Regions from separate parts of the Nissabacter sp. SGAir0207 genome, predicted to be linked through region 4. Evidence: predicted binding sites of a transcription regulator. Region 4 holds the regulator's gene; each other region holds the start of a gene.
The links. Region 4 encodes CRP, which controls carbon source genes, mostly activating them, when cyclic AMP is high. Its sites were predicted from a motif close to ATGTGANNNNNNTCACAT; they were not measured.
Positions count from the first base shown of each region.

Region 1: deoC (deoxyribose-phosphate aldolase) is a predicted target of CRP. The motif match lies at 4,816-4,833, and genes of this name have one in related genera.
Region 2: aaeR (HTH-type transcriptional activator AaeR) is a predicted target of CRP. The motif match lies at 3,580-3,597, and genes of this name have one in related genera.
Region 3: rhaB (rhamnulokinase) is a predicted target of CRP. The motif match lies at 3,932-3,949, and genes of this name have one in related genera.

Region 1 covers NZ_CP028035.1:3,320,022-3,325,547, forward strand. Annotated here, with positions in the region: gene C1N62_RS14855 (YtjB family periplasmic protein) at 1-260, shown strand, start outside; gene deoD (purine-nucleoside phosphorylase) at 309-1,028, opposite strand; gene deoB (phosphopentomutase) at 1,104-2,327, opposite strand; gene deoA (thymidine phosphorylase) at 2,406-3,728, opposite strand; gene deoC (deoxyribose-phosphate aldolase) at 3,789-4,568, opposite strand; gene C1N62_RS14880 (TatD family hydrolase) at 5,057-5,526, opposite strand, start outside.
Region 2 covers NZ_CP028035.1:3,456,185-3,461,710, reverse strand. Annotated here, with positions in the region: gene yhdP (AsmA2 domain-containing protein YhdP) at 1-1,087, shown strand, start outside; gene tldD (metalloprotease TldD) at 1,154-2,599, shown strand; gene aaeR (HTH-type transcriptional activator AaeR) at 2,630-3,562, opposite strand; gene aaeX (p-hydroxybenzoic acid efflux pump operon protein AaeX) at 3,841-4,044, shown strand; gene aaeA (p-hydroxybenzoic acid efflux pump subunit AaeA) at 4,054-4,989, shown strand; gene aaeB (p-hydroxybenzoic acid efflux pump subunit AaeB) at 4,999-5,526, shown strand, end outside.
Region 3 covers NZ_CP028035.1:1,479,762-1,485,287, reverse strand. Annotated here, with positions in the region: gene metG (methionine--tRNA ligase) at 1-1,882, shown strand, start outside; gene rhaR (HTH-type transcriptional activator RhaR) at 1,935-2,807, opposite strand; gene rhaS (HTH-type transcriptional activator RhaS) at 2,858-3,676, opposite strand; gene rhaB (rhamnulokinase) at 4,058-5,526, shown strand, end outside.
Region 4 covers NZ_CP028035.1:275,963-281,488, reverse strand. Annotated here, with positions in the region: gene C1N62_RS01205 (hydrolase) at 1-595, shown strand, start outside; gene C1N62_RS01200 (YheU family protein) at 592-831, shown strand; gene C1N62_RS01195 (phosphoribulokinase) at 952-1,821, shown strand; gene C1N62_RS01190 (OsmC family protein) at 1,851-2,258, opposite strand; gene crp (cAMP-activated global transcriptional regulator CRP) at 2,588-3,220, shown strand; gene C1N62_RS01180 (YccS/YhfK family putative transporter) at 3,282-5,399, shown strand; gene C1N62_RS01175 (aspartate aminotransferase family protein) at 5,408-5,526, opposite strand, start outside.

The sequences.
Region 1 (5,526 bases), 880 kb from region 4:
AGCCGATTGGCGATCGCGCCGATCCCGAGGGGTTCCTGCGCATCACGCTGGATACCCACGTGCTGGCGACCGAGTCCAAGCAGGTGGACAATACCACCAATTTGCTGCGGCTGATGATGCTGCTGGCGCTGGCGGTCGGCATCATTTTGGCGCGCACCCTGTTGCAGCACCGCCGCAGCCGCTGGCAGCAATCCCCCTTCCTGCTCACCGCCGCCCGGCCGGTGAAGGAGGAGCCAGAGGATCCGCCCGGCAAATCCTGAGCATAAAAAAACCGCGCCTCAGCGCGGTTTTTTTTCAGCCAGTGGCCGTTACTCCTGGTCGCCCAGCAGCACGGACTCCAGCGCGATCTCGATCATCTCGTTGAAGGTGGTCTGGCGCTCGTCAGCAGTGGTCTGCTCGTGGGTGCGGATATGGTCGGAGACGGTGCAGATTGCCAGCGCTTTCGCGCCGAACTCTGCCGCCACGCCATAGATGCCCGCCGCTTCCATCTCCACGCCGAGGATGCCGTACTTCTCCATCACGTCGAACATCTGCGGATCTGGGGTGTAGAACAGGTCAGCGGAGAAGATGTTGCCGACGCGTGCCGGGATGCCCTTGGCCTTCGCCGCGTCCACTGCATGGCGCACCATGTCGAAGTCAGCGATGGCGGCATAGTCGTGATCTTTAAAGCGCAGGCGGTTCACCTTGGAGTCGGTGCAAGCGCCCATGCCGATCACCACGTCACGCAGTTTCACGTCGCTGCGCACCGCGCCGCAGGAGCCGACACGGATGATCTTCTTCACGCCGAACTCAGTGATCAGCTCTTTGGCGTAGATGGAGCAGGAGGGGATGCCCATGCCGTGGCCCATGACGGAGATTTTGCGGCCCTTGTAGGTGCCGGTGTAGCCCAGCATACCGCGCACTTCGTTGACCAGACGCACGTCTTCCAGGAAGGTTTCCGCGATGTACTTGGCACGCAGCGGATCGCCCGGCATCAGTACCACGTCTGCAAAATCACCCATTTCAGCATTGATATGCGGCGTAGCCATATTCAGTTCCTTATTTCACAAATTCTGACGTTAATCATAAAAACCGCGCCGCCCGGAGGCGGCGCGCAGATCAGGTTACAGCATGGACTTGCCGTATTCCATCGGCGACATGCCGAAGTAGCTGGCAACGGTCTGGCCGATGTCAGCGAAGGTGTCGCGCTTGCCGAGGAAGCCCGGCTTGATTTTCGGGCCGTAGATCAACACCGGGATGTGCTCACGGGTGTGATCGGTGCCGGTCCAGGTCGGGTCGCAGCCGTGGTCGGCGGTCAGGATCAGCATGTCATCCGGGCCAACCAGCGCCATCAGCTCCGGCAGGCGGCGGTCGAACAGCTCCAGCGCCGCGGCATAGCCGGGCACGTCACGGCGGTGGCCGTAGGCGGAGTCGAAGTCCACAAAGTTGGTAAAGACGATGGTGTTGTCACCCGCCGCCGCCATCTCTTTGACAGTGGCGTCAAACAGCGCGTCCAGCCCGGTGGCCTTCACTTTTTTGGTGATGCCGACCTGCGCGTAGATGTCCGCGATCTTGCCGATGGAGACCACCTCGCCCTGCTTCTCGTCCACCATCTTTTTCAGGATGGTCGGTGCCGGCGGCTCCACTGCCAGATCGTGGCGGTTGCCGGTGCGCTCAAACTCGCCAGCCTTGTTGCCGACGAACGGGCGGGCAATCACGCGGCCAATGTTGTAGCCGCCCTCGGTCAGCTCCTCGCGCGCGATTTCGCACAGCTCATAGAGCCGCTCCAGCCCGAAGGTCTCTTCGTGGCAGGCAATCTGGAACACCGAGTCCGCCGAGGTGTAGAAGATCGGCTTGCCGGTTTTCATGTGCTCTTCGCCCAGCTGGTCAAGGATCACCGTGCCGGAGGAGTGGCAGTTGCCGAGGTAGCCCGGCAGGTTGGCGCGATCCACCAGCTTGTCTAACAACTCTTGCGGGAAGCTGTTTTCGGTGTCGGTGAAGTAGCCCCAGTCAAACAGCACCGGCACGCCAGCAATCTCCCAGTGGCCGGACGGGGTGTCCTTGCCGGAGGAGAGTTCGCTGGCGAAGGCGTAGGCGCCGATGATGTCAGCGTTGGCGTCCAGCCCCGGCGGGAAGGTGCCGGTGGAAGCTTCCGCCGCCTTGCCCAGCCCCAGTCGGCTCATGTTCGGCATGTGCAGCGGCCCCTTGCGGCCCACGTCAGCCTCGCCGCGCGCGCAGGCTTCGGCAATGTGTCCCAGCGTGTCAGCACCTTTGTCGCCAAACCGTTCAGCGTCTGCGCTATGGCCGATACCGAAAGAGTCCAACACCATGATAAACGTACGTTTCATTCTGTTCTCCTGCGTGTGTTCACGCGTTTGTGCGGCGGGCTGCCAGCCGGGCCACAGGGCTACGCGAAAGGGTGACCGTTATGCCCGGATGCGTTGGTAGATGACCGGCGTCGCCTCCGGCGGTTGCTCGCCGAGCGTGATGGCGGCGCGTACTGCCTCCGCCGCCTGCCACCATGACTCCTCGCTGTTGGCGTGGATCATTGCCAGCGGCTGTTGGGTGTCCACCCGCTCGCCCAGCCGGGCCACCGAGGTCAGGCCGACGCTGTAGTCGATGCTGTCCGACGCCCGCCGGCGGCCACCGCCGAGGGTCACCACGGCCATGCCCAGCGCGCGGGTGTCCACGGCGCGGATATAGCCCTTCTCCGTCGCATAGACCGGTTTGCTCAGCGTCGCCGCTGGCAGATAACGATCGTAGTGCTCAATAAAATCGGTGGGGCCGCGTTGGGCGGCCACCATCCGGCCAAAGATCTCTGCCGCCGCGCCGTTGTCCAGCACGGTTTGCAGTTTGGTGCGGGCCTCGGCGTCATCCTTCGCCAAGCCGCCCGACAGCAGCATCTCCACGCAGAGGGCCATCGTGACCTCAAACAGGCGTGGGTTGCGGTATTCGCCGGTCAGGAAGCGCACGGCTTCGCGCACTTCGACCGCGTTGCCAGCGCTGGAAGCCAGCACCTGGTTCATGTCCGTCAGCAGCGCCGTGGTGTTGCAGCCCGCGCCATTGGCGACGCCGACAATCGCCTGCGCCAGCGACTCGGACTGTTCGTAGGTCGGCATGAATGCGCCGGAGCCTACCTTCACGTCCATCACCAGCGCGTCCAGCCCCTCGGCCAGCTTTTTCGCCAGAATCGAGGCAGTGATCAGCGGGATGGAGTCCACGGTGGCGGTGATGTCACGCGTGGCGTAGAAACGCTTGTCCGCCGGTGCCAGCGAACTGGTCTGGCCGATGATCGCCACCCCCACCTGCTGGATGATGGTACGGAAGCGGGCATCATCCGGGAAGATGTCGAAGCCGGGAATTGCCTCCAGCTTGTCCAGCGTGCCGCCGGTGTGGCCAAGGCCGCGCCCGGAGATCATCGGCACGTAGCCGCCGCACGCCGCCACCATCGGCCCCAGCATTAGCGACGTCACGTCGCCGACGCCGCCGGTGGAGTGCTTGTCCACCACCGGGCCATTCAGCCCCAGACTCTGCCAGTTCAGCACCGCGCCCGAGTCGCGCATCGCCATCGTCAGCGCCACGCGCTCCGGCATGGTCATGTCATGGAAATAGATGGTCATCGCCAGCGCGGCGATCTGACCCTCTGAAACCTGGTTGTCGCGAATGCCATTGATGAAGAAGCGGATTTCCTCTTCCGTCAGCGGCTGGCCGTCACGTTTTTTTCGAATAATTTCTTGTGCCAGAAACAAGGTGTCCCCCTTGCGTCACATGAGTGAAGGCCGCGCCGGAAAACCGGCGCGGCAGGCCCATCAGTAGCCGCCGTTCGCGTTGCCGCTGGCGTGGCCCAACGTGGTCAGCAAGCTGGCCAGCAGGCTGGAGGCACCGAAGCGGAAGTGGCGCGCGTCGGCCCACTGGTCGCCCATGATGCGCCCGGCAATCGCCAGATAGTGCGCCGCGTCTTCCGCGGTGCGCACGCCACCGGCCGGTTTGAAGCCGACCTGCTCACCGACGCCCAGATCGTGAATCACCTGGATCATCAGCTCGGCGCTCTCTGGCGTGGCGTTGACCGGCACCTTGCCGGTGGAGGTCTTGATGAAGTCTGCGCCCGCCTTGATGGCGATCTCGGACGCCTTGCGGATCAGCGCCGCCTGCTTCAGCTCACCGGTTTCGATGATCACTTTCAGCAGCACGTTAGCTGACGCACAGGCCTCTTTGCAGGCTTTCACCAGCTCAAAGCCCACCTGCTCGTTACCGGCGATCAGCGCCCGGTAGGGGAAGACCACGTCCACCTCATCCGCGCCATAGGCGATGGCCGCGCGGGTCTCCGCCAGCGCGATCTCCACGTCATCATTGCCATGCGGGAAGTTGGTCACGGTAGCGATGCGGATCTCAGGGGTGCCCTGCTCACGCAGCGCCTTGCGGGCCACCGGGATAAAGCGTGGGTAGATGCAGATGGCCGCGGTGTTGCCAGCCGGGCTTTTCGCCTGACGGCAGAGCGCAATCACCTTCTCATCGGTGTCGTCTTCGTTCAGGGTGGTTAAATCCATGAGGCTCAGCGCACGCTGCGCTGCGGCGGTTAAATCGGTCATATGACTCTCCAACAGTTATCGTTGCTGACAACCACGATCAGGTCTGAGGGCAACGCACTCTACAGGTTGGCGAGCGGACTTGGTTCCGTGAAGAGCAGGCGGGCACGCAGGCGCATACCACCGTTGAGATCCTTCTCACCGCACTAGCCGGCGCCGGCCAGCGTTGGCTATTGAAACACGCATAAGGGGACGCTTATGTGTTCTGTTTCACAAAATCTGAAAGCCAATTGTAACGCGTTTAGATTACATGTGACAGACATCACATGTTAATCGTTTCAAGCTCAGAAAATGACCGCAATTATGAGTGTACACCAGGCTACCTGGCCCGGTGTGCCGTCCCGGCCCGCAGGCCGCGCCGGCAGGGATTCGCAAGGCAGGATGTTATAATAGTCACAACGGGAAGAGAATGGGATTTCCGCGCCAGCGGTGAAAAGTTTTGTCAACCGGTATACAAACGCCGTGGCCGGGCAGCAAAAATGTTATTTTTATTACATTGCTTTTTCAGACTGGTCAGCCAGCAGTGGCAGGTTAAAGATGCGGCGGGTATTGGCGTTCAGGGCGGCGGCAATCTCTTCGGCCGGTTCACTGCGTAGCTGGCAGAGCACCTCAAAGGTCAGCGCCGCGCGCTCCGGCCGGTTGGGTTGGCCTTGGTAACCGGCCAGCGGCATGTCGGGGGCGTCGGTCTCCAGCAGCAGCGAGGAGAGCGGCAACGCGGCGAAGGTGCGCCGGGTCTTCTGCGCCCGCTCATAGGTGATGGTGCCGCCGACGCCAATCGCGTAGCCCAGCTTGATGAAGGCTTCCGCCTGTGACTGGCTGCCGGCAAAGCCATGCACCACGCCAGTGGCTGGCAACTTGTGCTGGCGCAGCATCGCCGCCAGCGGGTCATGGGTGCGGCGCGAGTGCAGGATCACCGGCAGGTTCGCCTGCTTCGCCAGATGGAACTGCGCCGCCAGCAGCG
Region 2 (5,526 bases), 750 kb from region 4:
GCTCACCACGCCGGAGCTGGCGGCGGGCGGCCAGCGCTGGCATGAGGTGTCGGTGGAGAGTGAGCAGCAACTGGGCGGGATGCTGCTGCGGGCGAAGGCCAAAGAGGCGGACGGCACGCTGAAAATCGCCGAAAATGCGCCCTGGCAGGCTGACATCCGCTATCTTTATTATAATCCTCAATTTACTGAGGCCGGTGCATCGGCGGGCGGCACGGCAACCAATCCCTTCAGCCGTAACCGTATCTCTTTCCGCGACTGGCCAGCGCTGCGGCTGCGCTGCCAATCCTGCTGGTTCTACGGCCAGAACGTCGGCCGGGTGGAGGGCGACCTGACGCCGGGTGGCGATACGCTGGTGCTGAGCCACGGGCTGGTGGACACCGGCAAGCTGCGCCTGACGGTGGATGGGCAGTGGCAGCAGGGCGCGCAGAGCGAGCGCACCAGCCTGAAGAGCAAGCTGAACGGCGCACGGGTGGATGACGCCGCCAGCTGGTTCGGCCTCTCCACGCCAGTGAAGGAAGCGCCGTTCGATGTCGCCTTCGACCTGCACTGGCAGGGCGCGCCCTGGCAGCCAGCGGTGGCCACGCTCAACGGCACGCTCAACACCCAGTTTGGCAAGGGTGAAATCGCTGACCTCGGCGGTGGCCGCGCTGGCCAGTTGCTGCGGCTGGTGAGTTTCGACGCCCTGCTGCGCAAATTGCAGCTCGACTTCAGCGACACCTTCGGCAAGGGGTTCTATTTTGACTCCGCCAAGGCCACCATCTGGATCAAGGATGGCGTGCTGCATACCGATGACCTGCTGGTGGATGGTCTGGCGGCAGACATCGCCATGAATGGGCAGGTGGATCTGGTGCGGCGGCAGATTGAGATGGAGGCGGTCATCGCGCCGGAGATCTCTGCCACCGTCGGCGTCGCGACTGCCTTTGTGGTCAACCCGGTGATTGGGGCCGCGGTATTTGCCGCCAGCAAGGTGCTGGCGCCGCTGTGGAACAAAATCTCCCTGATTCGTTACCACATCAGTGGTAACGTGGATCAACCCAAAATTAATGAAGTGTTGCGCCAGCCGAAAGCGGTCAAGGCTGATGAGTAGCCGGGCGCAACCGTCCAGATGCCGGCGCGCCGCGCCGGATCTCCCTAAAACAAGAGTGAAGAGACTATGAGCCTGGCCTATGCTAGTGAGCAGTTACTTACTGCGAACAACCTTACTCACCAAGACCTCTCGGCGGTATTGGGCCAACTGGCTGAGCGCCGCCTGGACTATGCCGATCTCTATTTCCAGTCCAGCTACCATGAAGCCTGGGTGATTGAAGACAGCATCATCAAAGATGGCTCCTACAACATTGATCAGGGCGTCGGCGTGCGCGCCGTCAGCGGCGAGAAGACCGGCTTTGCCTATGCCGACCAGCTGACGCTGAACGCGCTGAACCTCAGCGCGCAGGCAGCGCGCAACATCGTGCGGGAGCAGGGCAACGGCACGGTGCATACGCTGGGCGAAGTGCGCCACAAGGCGCTCTACCCGCTGTTTGACCCGCTGCAAAGCCTGCCGCGTGAAGAGAAAATTGCCCTGCTGCACCGCGTAGACAAGGCAGCGCGCGCCGCTGACCGCCGCGTGCAGGAGGTGAGCGCCAGCCTGACCGGCGTCTATGAGACGGTGCTGGTCGCCGCCACCGACGGCACGCTGGCGGCGGATGTGCGCCCGCTGGTGCGCCTCTCCGTCAGCGTGCTGGTGGAGGAGGATGGCAAGCGCGAGCGCGGTTCCAGCGGCGGCGGCGGCCGTTTCGGCTATGACTTCTTCCTGGAGAGCGTGGATGGCGAAGTGCGCGCCGACGCTTGGGCGCGCGAGGCAGTGCGCATGGCGCTGGTGAACCTCTCCGCCGTGGCGGCACCGGCTGGCGCGATGCCGGTGGTGCTGGGCGCGGGCTGGCCGGGCGTGCTGCTGCACGAAGCGGTAGGCCACGGTCTGGAGGGCGACTTCAACCGCCGTGGCACCTCGGTCTTCAGCGGACAGGTGGGCGAGCTGGTGGCCTCCGAGCTGTGCACCGTGGTGGATGACGGCACCCTGCCGGGCCTGCGCGGCTCACTGGCGGTGGATGATGAGGGCGTGCCCGGCCAGTATAACGTGCTGATTGAGAATGGCGTGCTGAAGGGCTACATGCAGGACAAACTGAACGCCCGCCTGATGGGTGTCGCGCCGACCGGCAACGGCCGCCGTGAGTCCTATGCCCACCTGCCGATGCCGCGTATGACCAACACCTACATGCTGGCTGGCCGCTCCACGCCGGAAGAGATCATCAGCAGCGTCGAGTTCGGCCTCTATGCGCCAAACTTTGGCGGCGGGCAGGTGGATATCACCTCCGGCAAGTTCGTCTTCTCGACCTCCGAGGCCTACCTGATTGAGAAGGGGCGCATCACCAAGCCGGTGAAGGGCGCGACCCTGATCGGCTCGGGCATTGAGGCGATGCAGCAGATCTCGATGGTCGGCAATGACCTGGCGCTGGATCGCGGCGTGGGCGTCTGTGGCAAAGAGGGGCAGAGCCTGCCGGTCGGCGTTGGCCAGCCGACCCTGAAGCTGGATGCCCTCACCGTGGGCGGCACCGCCTGATCCCCTGGCCCTGCCCATCCGGGCAGGGCCTCACTCCTCGCTTGGCCGCTGCTCGCGGTACTGCTGGAACAGCGTACCGACGTGGTTGAAGTACTCTGTCAGATAGTTAATGCACACCTGCACCTTCAGCGGCAGCTTGTCCTTTTCGGTATAGAGGGCGTAGACCGGCCGCGGATCGGAGTGGTAGCGGGCAAACAGAATCTCCACCTCCCCGGCGTTAATCTCATCGATGATCCACATCAGCGGCACGTAGGCGATGCCAGCACCGGCCTTCAGCCAGCGGATCATGGTCTGCGAATCATTGGTGACGAAACGCCCCTGCGGGCTAAGGCGGGTGGTGATGCCCTCTGGCGCGATCAGCTCGAACTCGCTGTCTGGGCGCACGCTGTACTCCAGCCAAGAGAAGTTGACGATGTCCGCTGGCTTCTCCGGCGAGCCGTGCTGGCTGAGGTAGCTGCGGGCGGCGCACACCACCATCGGCATCGAGCCGAGGCGGCGCGAGAAGAGGCTGGAGTCCTGCAACGCGCCGACGCGGATCACCACGTCCAGCCCATCGGCGATCAGGTCTGGCGCGGGGATGCCGGTCACCAGATTGACCGTCAGGCCGGGGTACTCGCGCATCATGTCGGCGGTCATGTTCGCCAGCACATTTTGCGCCATGGTGGAGGAGCTGCCGATGCGCAGCGTGCCGGTCGGGGTGTTATTGAAGGCGTAGAGCTGCTCATGCACCTCCAACACGTCCTGCAACATGCGTCGGCAACCTTGGTAGTAGATCTTGCCCGCCTCGGTCAGGCCGATGCTGCGGGTGCTGCGGTTCAGCAGCTTCACCTGTAGCTCATTCTCCAGTTTGGAGACGGTCTGGCTGATGGAGGAGACGCTCATTTCCAGCTGCCGCGCCGCGGCCGTGAAGGAGCCGCACTCCACCACTTTGGCGAACACGGACATCCGTTTCAGTCTTTCCATTATTCACTCTGGCTTAAAAGTGATTTAGATCACATAAGGTAGATAAGGCTTTAATAAGCAGGCTAACATAGTGGCACAGGTGAAGTGCCTCTCGTCAGGCGAATCTTTAGTCAATCAGTTCTTCCTGCGACACCTCCGCGTTGCTCCAGTTTACTTTTCATTCTCGGTTTCCGACCTTTTTTCGGTGGCGGGAGCCGGATATTGCCTAAAATATCTGAAGCGCGTGCGCAGTTATGGTGAGGCATTAGCCCGGTAGAGTAAACAATAAGGAATAAATGATGAGTTTGCTTCCGGTAATGGTAATTTTCGGATTATCGTTCCCCCCGGTATTCTTCGAGATCATCGTCGCGCTGGCCCTCTTCTTCCTCCTGCGACGACTGCTGCAACCCACCGGGATCTATGATTTTGTTTGGCATCCAGCGCTGTTCAACACCGCGCTGTACTGCTGCTTGTTCTATCTGATCTCTTGTCTTTTTGTCTGAGGCCGTTCCGTGAAAACCCTATCCATAAAAATAATCCGTGTTGCGATCACTCTGCTCCTGGTCATCCTGGCGGCCATCGCGATTTTCCGCGCCTGGGTGTTCTACACCGAATCCCCCTGGACCCGTGACGCCAAGTTCACCGCCGATGTGGTCGGGCTGGCGCCGGACGTCAGCGGGCTGATCACCGCCGTGCCAGTGGTGGATAACCAGCTGGTGAAAGCGGGCCAGATCCTCTTCACCATCGATAAGCCGCGCTACCAGCAGGCGCTCGATGAGGCCGAGGCGGACGTGGCCTACTATCAGGCGCTGGCCGCCGAGAAAAAACGCGAGGCGGGCCGCCGCGTGCGCCTAGGCGTGCAGGCGATGTCGCAGGAGGAGATCGATCAGGCGAACAACTCGCTGCAAACCACCCTGCACCAGCTGGCAAAAGCCGAGGCGACGCGCGACTCGGCGCGGCTGGATCTGGCCCGTACCGATGTGCGCGCCCCGGCTGACGGCTGGGTGACCAACCTGCGCGTGCATGGCGGCGAATTCATCACCCGCGGCTCCACCGCCGTGGCGCTGGTGAAGAAGAACACCTTCTACATCCTCGCCTATATGGAAGAGACCAAACTGCCGCAGGTGAGGGTGGGCGACCGCGCGGAGATCACCCCGCTCGGCAGCAACCGCATCATGCACGGCACCGTGGACAGCGTTGCCGCGGGCGTGACCAACAGCAGCAGCACCGTGGACAGCAAGGGGCTGGCGACCATCGACAGCAATCTGGAGTGGGTGCGGCTGGCACAGCGCGTGCCGGTGAAGATCCGTCTGGATGACATCGACCAGAGCCACCCTTACCCGGCTGGCACCACCGCCACCGTGGTGCTGACCGGCCCGAACGATCGCAACCTGCAACAGGCTTCGCCCTTCGTGCAGTTCCTGCACCGCCTGCGTGAGTTCGGCTAAGGGGAGGCGATGAGAAGCCTTAACATTGAATTCCCGTTCCCGCGTATGCGGTTCGCGTTCAAACTGACCTTCGCCATTCTGTTTGCCCTGATTCTGGGGTTCCACCTTGAGCTGGTCACGCCGCGCTGGTCAGCGATGACCGCCGCCATCGTGGTCGCCGGGCCAGCCTTCGTCGCCGGTGGCGAGCCGTTCTCCGGGGCCATCCGCCACCGGGGTTGGCTGCGTATCATCGGCACCTTCATCGGCTGTCTGGCGGCGCTGGTGATCATCACCACCACCGTGCGCGCGCCGGTGGTGATGCTGCTGCTCTGCTGCATCTGGGCGGGCTTCTGCACCTGGTGGTCATCGCTGGTGCGGGTGGAGAACTCCTACGCCCTTGGGCTGGCGGGCTACACCGCGCTGATTATCGTCGTCACCTCCGCCAACACGCCGCTGCAAACGCCGCAGTTTGCCGTGGAGCGCTGTAGCGAGATTGTGCTGGGCATCGTCAGTGCGGTGATCGCCGATCTGCTCTTCTCGCCGCGCTCGATCAAAAAT
Region 3 (5,526 bases), 1.2 Mb from region 4:
CGCGGATGACGCGCACGGCACGCCGATCATGCTCAAGGCCCAGCAGATGGGCGTGGCGCCGGAGCAGATGATTGCGGAGATGAGCCAGGAGCACCAACAGGATTTCGCTGGCTTTGGTATCAGCTATGACAACTACCACTCCACCCATAGCGACGAAAACCGCGAGCTATCCTCGCTGATCTACACCCGGCTGAAAGAGAACGGTTTCATCAAGAACCGTACCATCTCGCAGCTCTACGATCCGGAAAAGGGCATGTTCCTGCCTGACCGCTTCGTCAAGGGCACCTGCCCGAAATGCAAATCGCCTGACCAGTATGGCGACAACTGTGAAGTGTGCGGCGCGACCTACAGCCCAACCGAGCTGATCGACCCGAAATCCGCGGTCTCCGGCGCGACGCCTGAGATGCGTGACTCCGAGCACTTCTTCTTCGACCTGCCCTCCTTCAGCGCCATGCTGCAAGCCTGGACGCGTTCCGGCGCGCTGCAAGAGCAGGTGGCGAACAAGATGCAGGAGTGGTTTGAGTCTGGCCTGCAACAGTGGGACATCTCCCGCGACGCGCCCTACTTCGGCTTTGAGATCCCGGACGCGCCGGGCAAATACTTCTACGTCTGGCTGGACGCGCCGATCGGCTACATGGGCTCCTTCAAGAACCTGTGCGACAAGCGCGGCGACCTCGACTTTGACGAGTACTGGAAGAAGGATTCCGAGGCCGAGCTGTACCACTTCATCGGCAAGGACATCGTCTACTTCCACAGCCTGTTCTGGCCAGCGATGCTGGAGGGCAGCGGCTTCCGCAAGCCGACCAACCTGTTCGTGCACGGCTACGTGACGGTTAACGGCGCGAAGATGTCCAAGTCGCGCGGCACCTTCATCAAGGCCAGCACCTACCTGTCGCACCTGGATGCCGACTGCCTGCGCTACTACTACGCGGCGAAGCTCTCCTCGCGCATTGATGACATCGACCTGAACCTGGAGGACTTCGTCCAGCGCGTCAACGCCGACATCGTCAACAAGGTGGTCAACCTGGCGTCCCGCAACGCGGGCTTCCTCACCAAGCGCTTTGACGGCCAGCTGGCGGATACGCTGGCGGATGAGGCACTCTACAAAACCTTCACCGACGCCGGTGCCTCGATCGCCGAGGCTTACCAGAGCCGCGAGTTTGGCCGCGCCATCCGTGAAATCATGGCGCTGGCGGACATCGCCAACCGCTACGTGGATGAGCAGGCCCCGTGGGTGGTGGCGAAGCAGGAGGGGCGTGACGCCGACCTGCAAGCCATCTGCTCGATGGGCATCAACCTGTTCCGCGTGCTGATGACCTACCTGAAGCCGGTGCTGCCGTCCCTGACCGAGCGCGCCGAGGCGTTCCTGCGCCTGCCGCTGGCATGGGATGAGATTCAGGCCCCGCTGCTGGGCCACCGCGTCCAGCCGTTCAAGGCGCTGTTCAACCGCATTGAGCTGGCCAAGGTGGAAGAGATGGTCAACGCCTCGAAAGAGGACATGGCGGCCGCCGCCAAACCGGCTACCGGCCCGCTGGCGGATGACCCGATTCAGGAGACCATCACCTTTGACGATTTCGCCAAGGTCGACATGCGCATTGCGCTGATTGAGCAGGCGGACTTTGTGGAAGGCTCCGACAAGCTGCTGCGGCTGCAACTGGATCTGGGTGGCGAGAAGCGCCAGATCTTCTCCGGCATCCGCAGCGCCTACCCAGACCCGAAAGCGCTGGAGGGCCGCCTGACCATCATGGTTGCCAACCTCGCGCCGCGCAAAATGCGCTTCGGCATCTCTGAGGGGATGGTGATGGCCGCTGGCCCAGGTGGGAAGGAGATCTTCCTGCTCAGCCCGGACAGCGGCGCACAGCCGGGGATGCAGGTGAAGTAACCACTTCACTGCAACCGCAGGGGGCGTGGCCAGTGGCCGCGCCCCCTTTTTTTCAGCCCTGGAAACGCTGGCGGTAGTCGCGCGGCGCGACGCCAAAGGCGCGGTTGAACACCACCGAGAAGTAGTTGCTGTCCTCAAAACCGCAGGCCGCTGCCACCTCGCCAATGGAGCCACGCCCGTGGCGCAGCAGCGCCATCGCGTTGCAGAGCCGTAACTGGCGCAGGTACTGGCTGATGCTCATGCCGGTCTGCTGCTTGAACAGCGCGCGCAAGGTGCGCGGGGTAAGCTGGTGGCGCGCGCAGAAGGCCTCCAGCTGGAACGGGGTGGCGATGCTGCCCCGCAACGCCAGCATCAACAGATCCATCTGCTGGGCATCGGCCAGCTCGGCGCTGTCTGGCCGGTGGCGGTAGCGCTGCAACAGCAGCGCCAGTTGCAGCAGCAGCGCCTCGGCCAACTGCAAGGAGATAGGGTCAGACTTCATGCTCTCCTGCGCCAGCGCGTCCACCTTGCAGCGCAGCGCATCCATCCCCAGCATACTCAGCCGCCAATAGCGCTCTGGCTGGGCCACCCCCGATCCCGGCAGCAGCGCTGGCCAGTCGGCGGGCAGCCGCAGCCGGTCACGCATAAACAGGATGTTGTCCAGCTCCAGCCCATTGACCGACTCATAGCTGTGGCGGTCACGCGCGTTGACGTAGAACAGGTCACCGCAGGTGATGCGATAGGGCACGTCATTCCAGAGATGCAGGCCGTTGCCGCGCCACACGATCACCAGCTCGTCAAACTCATGGTGGTGCAGCGGAAAGACCGGCTGCGGGTGGCGCTCCGCCACGCTGACCACCTGTTGGTCAGTAAGGAAGTAGTCTTGGTGCTGAAGTTTCAGCGGCGGCATGGTGTCGGCGTCCCCGGCATGAAGGCAAACGCCCATCCTGCCATAACGCCGCCCGCCGCACGGGGGCGGGCCGGGAAATTTGCGTGTCAGCGCACACTGTTACGCATCATCTTCGGCGAGACGGCAAACTCGCGGCGGAACTGGGTGGAGAAGTGGTTACTGTCGCCAAAGCCGCACTCATGGGCGATCTGGGTGATGCTCTGGTCAGTCTGGAACAGCCGGCGGCGCGCCTCCAGCAGCCGTAGGCGGTTCAGGTAGCGTTGCGGCGTCATGCTGGTGTGCTGCTTCACCTGCCGGTGCAGGGTGCGCAGCGCCAGCGAGTAGCGATCCGCCAGCTCGCCCCAATCCACCTCCTCGGTGAAGTTGCCATCCAGCCAGCGCAGCAGCGCCTGTACATTGGCATCACGCCCGCCGGTCGCGCCCTGCTGGCAACAACTGCGGTGCAACAACAGCAGCAGTTGCAGGAACTGCCCCTCGCTGGCCGCCACGCCAGCGTCACTGGGGTCGGCGGCCAGTTGCGCCAGCGTCTGGATGTGGCGGCGCGCCTCCTGCAACGCCCCCTGGCCGATGTGCCAGTGCACCTGCTCGCTCTCCTGCGGCAGGAAGCGGTCAATGCCGGTCAGGAAGCGGAAGGCGTGCGGCGACCGGTAGAGCACGTTGGTCAGGTGCAGCCCCTCCACGTTCTCGAACAGGTGGTGGTCGCGGTCACGCACAAAGCAGACGGTGCCGCTGCACAGGGTGTAGGGGCGGTCATTGAAGATGTGCACCCCCGCCCCGCTCTCCACCAGCACAATCTCGTAGAAGTCATGGTGGTGCTCCGGGAAGGGCAGCTGCGGCGCGCGGGGTTCCACCGTCACGGTCATTGCCCTGGACGCAAAAAATTCATCACCTGCCAGTAACGTCATTTTGGTGCCTCCGGTCAGTCGTCCCCCCGCCAGCGGCGGGCATGGAACATCAACGAATCAAAATAATGCAAGTAAACCCATCGCTCATCTGAATAGGTCGCAGTGTAAAGCGCCGCCCGCCCCCGCTGCCTTGAAATGGCGGCAGGCGGTGGCGTGAATGCGGTCATTTTTTCAAGATTTGGCCGCTTTGGCTGCGAACTGTGTGGCAGATCACATCCCATTAACAACTGAGGTAAAAGGGTTGATGGCCGGGAAATGTGATCTGTTTCACGACGATCTTTGCCATTTTGCCAACCGCTTTTGGCGGGTGGCACTCACCGGAAGGTGGCGCGGCGCGCCACTCCCTACACTCGCTGCATAGTCTGTTAAGGGATAACCACGATGACCGTACGCAATATCGCCACAGTGGATTTAGGCGCCTCCAGCGGGCGGGTGATGCTCGCCAGCTTCCACACCGGCAGCCGCCGCATTACCCTCAAAGAGATGCACCGCTTCACCAACCAGCTGGTGGAGCACGACGGGCATCACATCTGGGATGTGGACAACCTGGAGCAGCAGATGCGCCACGGCCTGCAACTGATTGACGCCGCGGGCATCGAGCTGGACAGCATCGGCATCGACACCTGGGGCGTTGACTTCGTGCTGATCGACGCCGACGGCGAGCGCGTCGGCCTGCCGGTCTCCTACCGCGACCACCGCACCGACGGCATCATGGCCGAGGCGGTGCGCGAGCTGGGCGCGGAGTGGCTCTATGGCCGCACCGGCATCCAGCTACTGCCGTTCAACACCCTGTTCCAGTTGAAAGCGCTCAGCCGCCAGCGGCCGGAGTGGGTGGAAAAAACCGCCCACCTGCTGCTGATGCCGGACTACTTCCACTACCGCCTGACCGGCGAGCTGAATTGGGAGTACACCAACGCCAGCACCACCCAACTGCTGGAGGTGCACAGCGGCGACTGGGATCGCACGCTGCTGGACTACGCCGGTGCCCCTGAACGCTGGTTTGGCACGCCAAGCCAGCCGGGGCGCGCCCTCGGCCACTGGGCGGCCCCCTCGGGCCGCCGGGTGCCAGTGGTCTCAGTGGCGACCCATGACACCGCCAGCGCGGTGGTGGCCGCGCCGCTGGCTGGTGACGACTGCGCCTACCTCAGTTCCGGCACCTGGTCGCTGATTGGCATCGACAGCGACCGCCCCTACACCCACGCCGCCGCCCGCCGCGCCAACATGACCAACGAGGGTGGCATCGAGGGGCGCTACCGGGTGCTGAAAAACATCATGGGCATGTGGCTGTTGCAGTGCGTCTGCCGCGAGCTGGCGGTAAGCGACATCCCGGCGCTGGTGGCGGCGGCGGCGCAACAGCCAGCCTTCACCTCGCTGGTGAACCCCAACGACGCGCGCTTCATCAACCCGGTCTCGATGGTCGAGGAGATCCGCCGTGCCTGCCGTGAGCAGCAGCACCCGGAACCGCAGGAGGCGGCGGCGCTGGCGCGCTGCATCTTTGACAGTCTGGCGCTCACCTACCGCCAGGTGGCGCGCGAGCTGGGCGAGCTGCGCGGCGCGCCGTTGCAGCAGCTGCACATTGTCGGCGGCGGTAGCCAGAACGATTTCCTGAACCAGCTGTGCGCCGACGCCTGTGGCCTGACCGTCACCGCCGGGCCGGTGGAGGCCTCGACGCTTGGCAACATCGGCTGCCAGCTGATGGCGCTGGGCGATGTCAAAGACGCCGCCGACTACCGCCGCCTGCTGGCCGACAACTTCCCGCTGCGCCGCTACACGCCGCAGACCCACCCTGATTTTGATACCCACTGTCGCCGTTTTGAGGCGCTCAGCCACGCTCATGAGGAGTATTCAGT
Region 4 (5,526 bases):
CGGCCCGGCGCCGACGGCGGCGGTGGGCGTCTCGCTCGGCGGCAATATGCTGGCCTGCTATCTGGGCGAGGAGGGCGAGCGCGCACGGCTGGCCGCAGCGGTGGTGGTTTCGGCACCGCTGATGCTGGAGCCTTGCTCACAGCGGCTGGAGCAGGGCTTCTCGCGCGTTTACCAACGCTATTTGCTTGAGCAGCTCAAGCGCAACGCCGCCCGCAAGCTTCAGGCCTACCCGAATACCCTGCCGGTCAACCTCCAGCAGCTAAAGGGCCTGAAGCGGCTACGCGACTTTGATGACGCCATCACCGCGCGCGCCCACGGTTTTGACGACGCGCTCGACTACTATCGCCGTTGCAGCGCGATGCCGCTGCTGCCGCGCATCACCACCCCCTTGCTGATCATCCATGCCAAGGATGATCCCTTTATGACCGACGCGGTGATCCCCGATGCCGGCCAGCTCCCTGCCAACGTCCAGTACCAGTTGACGGAGCATGGCGGCCATGTCGGTTTTGTCAGCGGCACCCTGAAGCGGCCGCAAATGTGGCTGGAGCACCGTATCCCGGCCTGGCTGTCCCCCTATCTGGAGCCTGAAGCATGATTATTCCCTGGAAAGAACTCGACAGCGACACCCTGAGCAACCTGATTGAGGCGTTTGTCCTGCGCGAGGGCACTGATTACGGCGAACATGAACGGACGCTGGAGCAGAAGGTCGAAGATGTACGCCGCCAGTTAAAAAGTGGTGAAGTGGTGCTGGTATGGTCGGAGCTGCATGAGTCGGTCAATATCATGCCGCGCAACCAGTTCCGTGGCGATCGGGGCGAGCAGGCCGAGTGACCAAGGCTGAGTGACCGAGGGCCTGCCCCCTAGGCGCATTCGCATAATTATGGTAACTCTATAATTAATTATGCTGATTGCACGGTATGCAGGCATCACCTCTCACGGAGTCTTGAAACTATGTCAGCCCAACACCCGGTCATCGCCGTCACTGGCTCCAGCGGAGCCGGCACCACCACCACCAGCCTGGCGTTCCGCAAAATCTTCCAGCAACTGAACATCCGCGCCGCCGAGGTGGAGGGCGACAGCTTCCACCGCTACACCCGGCCAGAGATGGACATGGCGATCCGCAAGGCGCGCGACCTGGGCCGGCACGTCAGCTACTTTGGCCCGGAGGCCAATGACTTCGGCCTGCTGGAGCAGACCTTCATCCAGTATGGGCGTGAGGGCAACGGGCAGGCGCGCAAGTACCTGCACACCTATGACGAGGCGGTGCCCTACAATCAGGTGCCGGGCACCTTCACCCCCTGGCACCCGCTGCCGGAGGAGACCGACGTGCTGTTCTACGAGGGGCTGCATGGCGGGGTAGTGACTGAGCACCACGACGTGGCGCGGCATGTGGATCTGCTGGTCGGCGTGGTGCCGATCGTCAATCTGGAGTGGATCCAGAAGCTGATCCGCGACACCAATGAGCGCGGCCACTCGCGCGAGGCGGTGATGGACTCGGTGGTACGGTCGATGGAGGATTACATCAACTACATCACGCCGCAGTTCTCCCGCACCCATATCAACTTCCAGCGCGTGCCGACGGTGGACACCTCCAACCCGTTTGCCGCCAAGGCGATCCCCTCGCTGGATGAGAGTCTGGTGGTGATCCATTTCCGCGGGCTGGGGGCGATCGATTTCCCCTATCTGCTAGCTATGCTGCAAGGCTCATTTATTTCCCATATCAATACATTAGTGGTGCCGGGCGGCAAAATGGGGCTGGCGATGGAGTTGATCATGGCACCGCTGGTGCAGCGGCTGCTGGAGGGGAAAATCATCAAGTAAACGGGGGCGGCGGGCCGCCCCCCTGGGCGTCACTCGACGCTGACAATCTCAAAGCTATGGGTCACTGACGCGGCCTTGCCCAGCATCAGCGACACCGAGCAGTACTTCTCTGCCGAGAGGTTGACGGCGCGCTCCACGCTCTTCTCCGTCAGCCCCTTGCCGCTCACCACAAAGTGCAGGTTGATGTGCGTAAAGGTGCGCGGCACCTCGTCGCGGCGCTCTGAGGTCAGGCGCACCTCACAGTCGCGCACATCCTGCCGCGCCTTCTGTAGGATGGAGACCACATCAATCGCGCTACAGCCGCCCACGGACATCAGCACCATCTCCATCGGGCTGGGTGCCTTGTCACCGGCATTGCCATCCATCAAGATCTGGTGACCCGACGCGGACTCCCCCAGAAACGTCAGCCCTTCCACCCACTTTACCCGTGCCTGCATAGCCTCACCCTCCGATTATTTTCTGAAAATAGCCTAACCCCTCGCAGCCAAACAGGCAATCGGGCCGATCTTCATCATGCTGAAGCGAGACAACAGAAGACACTCGGTTCAGGCTGTGATAAAACAAACCCGAAACAAAATGTTCTGTATGGAGCAAGGTCAGGTTTTCAATGGAACGACGAGGCCGCCGTTTGGCGACTTTTCAGCCTCCGCCTTGCAGCATTATCAGACAGTTAATACTCTTGAAAGAGGCGTATTTTCAAAACGCCGTACAGGGAACTCTGAGCCCTGTGATTTTGGGCAGCGATTACAACAGAGGATAAAAGCAAATGGTTCTCGGCAAACCGCAAACAGACCCTACTCTCGAATGGTTCCTGTCTCACTGCCATATTCATAAATACCCTTCCAAAAGTACGCTGATTCACCAGGGTGAAAAGGCTGAAACGCTCTACTACATCGTGAAAGGTTCGGTCGCCGTGCTGATCAAGGATGAAGAGGGCAAAGAGATGATCCTCTCCTACCTCAACCAAGGGGATTTCATCGGCGAGCTTGGCCTGTTCGAAGAGGGCCAGGAGCGCAGCGCGTGGGTACGCGCCAAAACGGCTTGTGAAGTGGCGGAGATCTCCTACAAGAAATTCCGTCAGCTGATCCAGGTCAACCCGGACATCCTGATGCGCCTCTCCTCCCAGATGGCGCGCCGCCTGCAAGTTACCTCCGAAAAGGTGGGCAACCTCGCCTTCCTGGATGTGACTGGCCGTATCGCCCAGACCCTGCTCAATCTGGCGAAACAGCCTGATGCCATGACCCACCCCGATGGTATGCAGATCAAGATTACCCGCCAGGAGATTGGCCAAATCGTGGGTTGCTCCCGCGAAACCGTCGGCCGCATCCTGAAAATGCTGGAAGATCAGAACCTGATCTCCGCCCACGGCAAAACGATTGTCGTCTACGGCACCCGTTAATCCCGGATCAACACGGCGCAGCTGCGGCCCCCCGCACTGCGCCGTTCTTCCCTGATTGAACATGTGGCGCCGCCTTATTTACCATCCTGAAGTCAACTACGCCCTGCGGCAAACGCTGGTGCTCTGCCTGCCTGCGGCCATCGCGCTGCTGTTCGGCCAGCTCCAGGTCGGCTTGCTCTTCTCACTGGTGCCCGCCTGCTGCAACATCGCCGGTCTCGACACGCCCCATCGGCGCTATGTAAAACGTCTGGCCATTGGCGGCACGCTGTTCGCCGGATGCAGCCTGATACTGCAACTGCTCTTGCTCTACGCCCACTGGCCGCTGCCGCTGATTTTGCTGGCGCTGGCGCTGCTGCTCGGCGTGACAGGCGAGCTCAGCCCGCTGCATGGCCGGCTGCTCAACGGCACGCTGGTGGCGGCCATCTTTACCCTCAGCATGGCTGGCACCACGCCGCTCTGGCAGGCGCCGGGGCTATTCCTGCTCGGCACGCTCTGGTATGGGCTGTTTACCTGGGGCTGGTTCCGGCTGTGGAAAGAGCAGCCGATGCGTGAATCGCTCAGCCTGCTCTACCGCGAACTGGGTGACTACGTTGAGGCCAAGTACAGCCTGCTGACCCAGCATCTGGATCCAGACACTGCCCTCCCCCCGCTGCTCAAACGCCAGCAGAAGGTGATGGACTTGATTGTGCAGGTCTACCAGCAACTGCATATGCTCTCCGGCGAACGCCACCCGCACTATCGGCGGCTGTTCCGCGCCTTTCAGGTAGCGCTCGATCTCCAGGAGCACATTACCGTCAGCCTGCACCAGCCAGAGGAGGTGCAGAAACTGGTGGCGCAGAGCCAGGCAGAGGCAATTATCCGCCGCAATGCGGAGGTGATCGCCAAGCGGCTGCGGATGATTGCCGATGACCTGCTCTACCACCGCCGCTCCGCCCGCTTTGAGATGGGCGGCGAACTGGCGGCGCTGGAGAAGATTGCCAACCGCTACCCTGATAATCCGGTCGGCCAGTTCTGCTACTACCACTTCAGCCGCATCGCGCGCCTGCTGCACACCCAGCGGCCGCTCTATCGCCGCAACCTGATGGAGAGCCGCAACCGCCTGCCCTTCTGGCCAGCGCTGAAGCGCTACCTCTCCTGGCGCTCGATGTCACTGCGCAACGCCGCACGTGTCGGCGTGATGCTGGCGCTCGGCAGCTCGATTGGCCTGTTCTTTGACCTGCCGAAACCCTATTGGGTGCTGCTCACCGCGCTGCTGGTGATCCAGAACGGCTACAACGCCACCCGCGTGCGCATCCAGCACCGGGCCATCGGCACGTTAGCCGGGCTGGTGCTGGCCGCCGGTGTACTGCACCTGCAACTGCCGCAGGCCGCAATGCTGGGCCTGATGGTGTTAATCATGCTGGCCGCCTATCTGGTGCTGCGCAATAACTACGGGCTGGGCATGGTGGGGCTGACCATCACGGCGGTCTATACGCTGCAACTGGTGACGCAAAATGGCGCCAACTTCCTGATCCCACGGCTGGTAGACACGCTGATTGGCTGCGCGCTGGCCTTCGGCAGCACCATCTGGCTCTGGCCGCAGTGGCAGAGTGGCAAGCTGCGCGACAATGCCTGGCAGGCGCTGGAAGCCTATCAGGAGGCGATCCGCCTGCTGCTCAGCGCCGATCCAGACCCGGCAAAGCTGGCCTATACCCGCATCATGGCCAATCAGGCGCACAACACCCTCTACACCGCCCTCAATCAGGCGATGCAGGAGCCGGGCTTCAACTCCCACTACCTGACTGACATGCGGCTCTGGGTGATGCACAGCCAGTCGATTGTTGAGCACCTGAACGCGATGACCATTCTGGCGCGCGATCACTACATGCTGACCCCGGCGCTGGCGCAGGAGTATTTGGAAACCTGTGAGATTGCGCTCCAGAGCTGCCAGCAGCGGCTGATGTATGACGGCCCGGCCGACGGCAGCCCCTCGTCAGGGCCGATGTTCCGTGCGCCGGACAGCGCGCCGGAGATGCCAGTGACCGAGATGGAGCGCCCGTTGCGCCGCATCCTCTCCCATCTCAGCGCGATGAACACCATCTCCAGCCTGGCCTGGCGACAGCGCCCGCACCACGGCATCTGGCTGGCGCGCCGCGTGAGGCGCGATCAAAAAAGCCGCCCGGAGGCGGCTTCAGAGTAGAGGGGAATTTAACCCGCCAGCGTGGCGATGGCCTTCTCCAGCCGCGCCATGCCCTCATGGATGTCATCAAACTCGATCACCAGCGACGGCGCAAAACGCAGCACATTCGGCCCGGCGTTGAGCATCA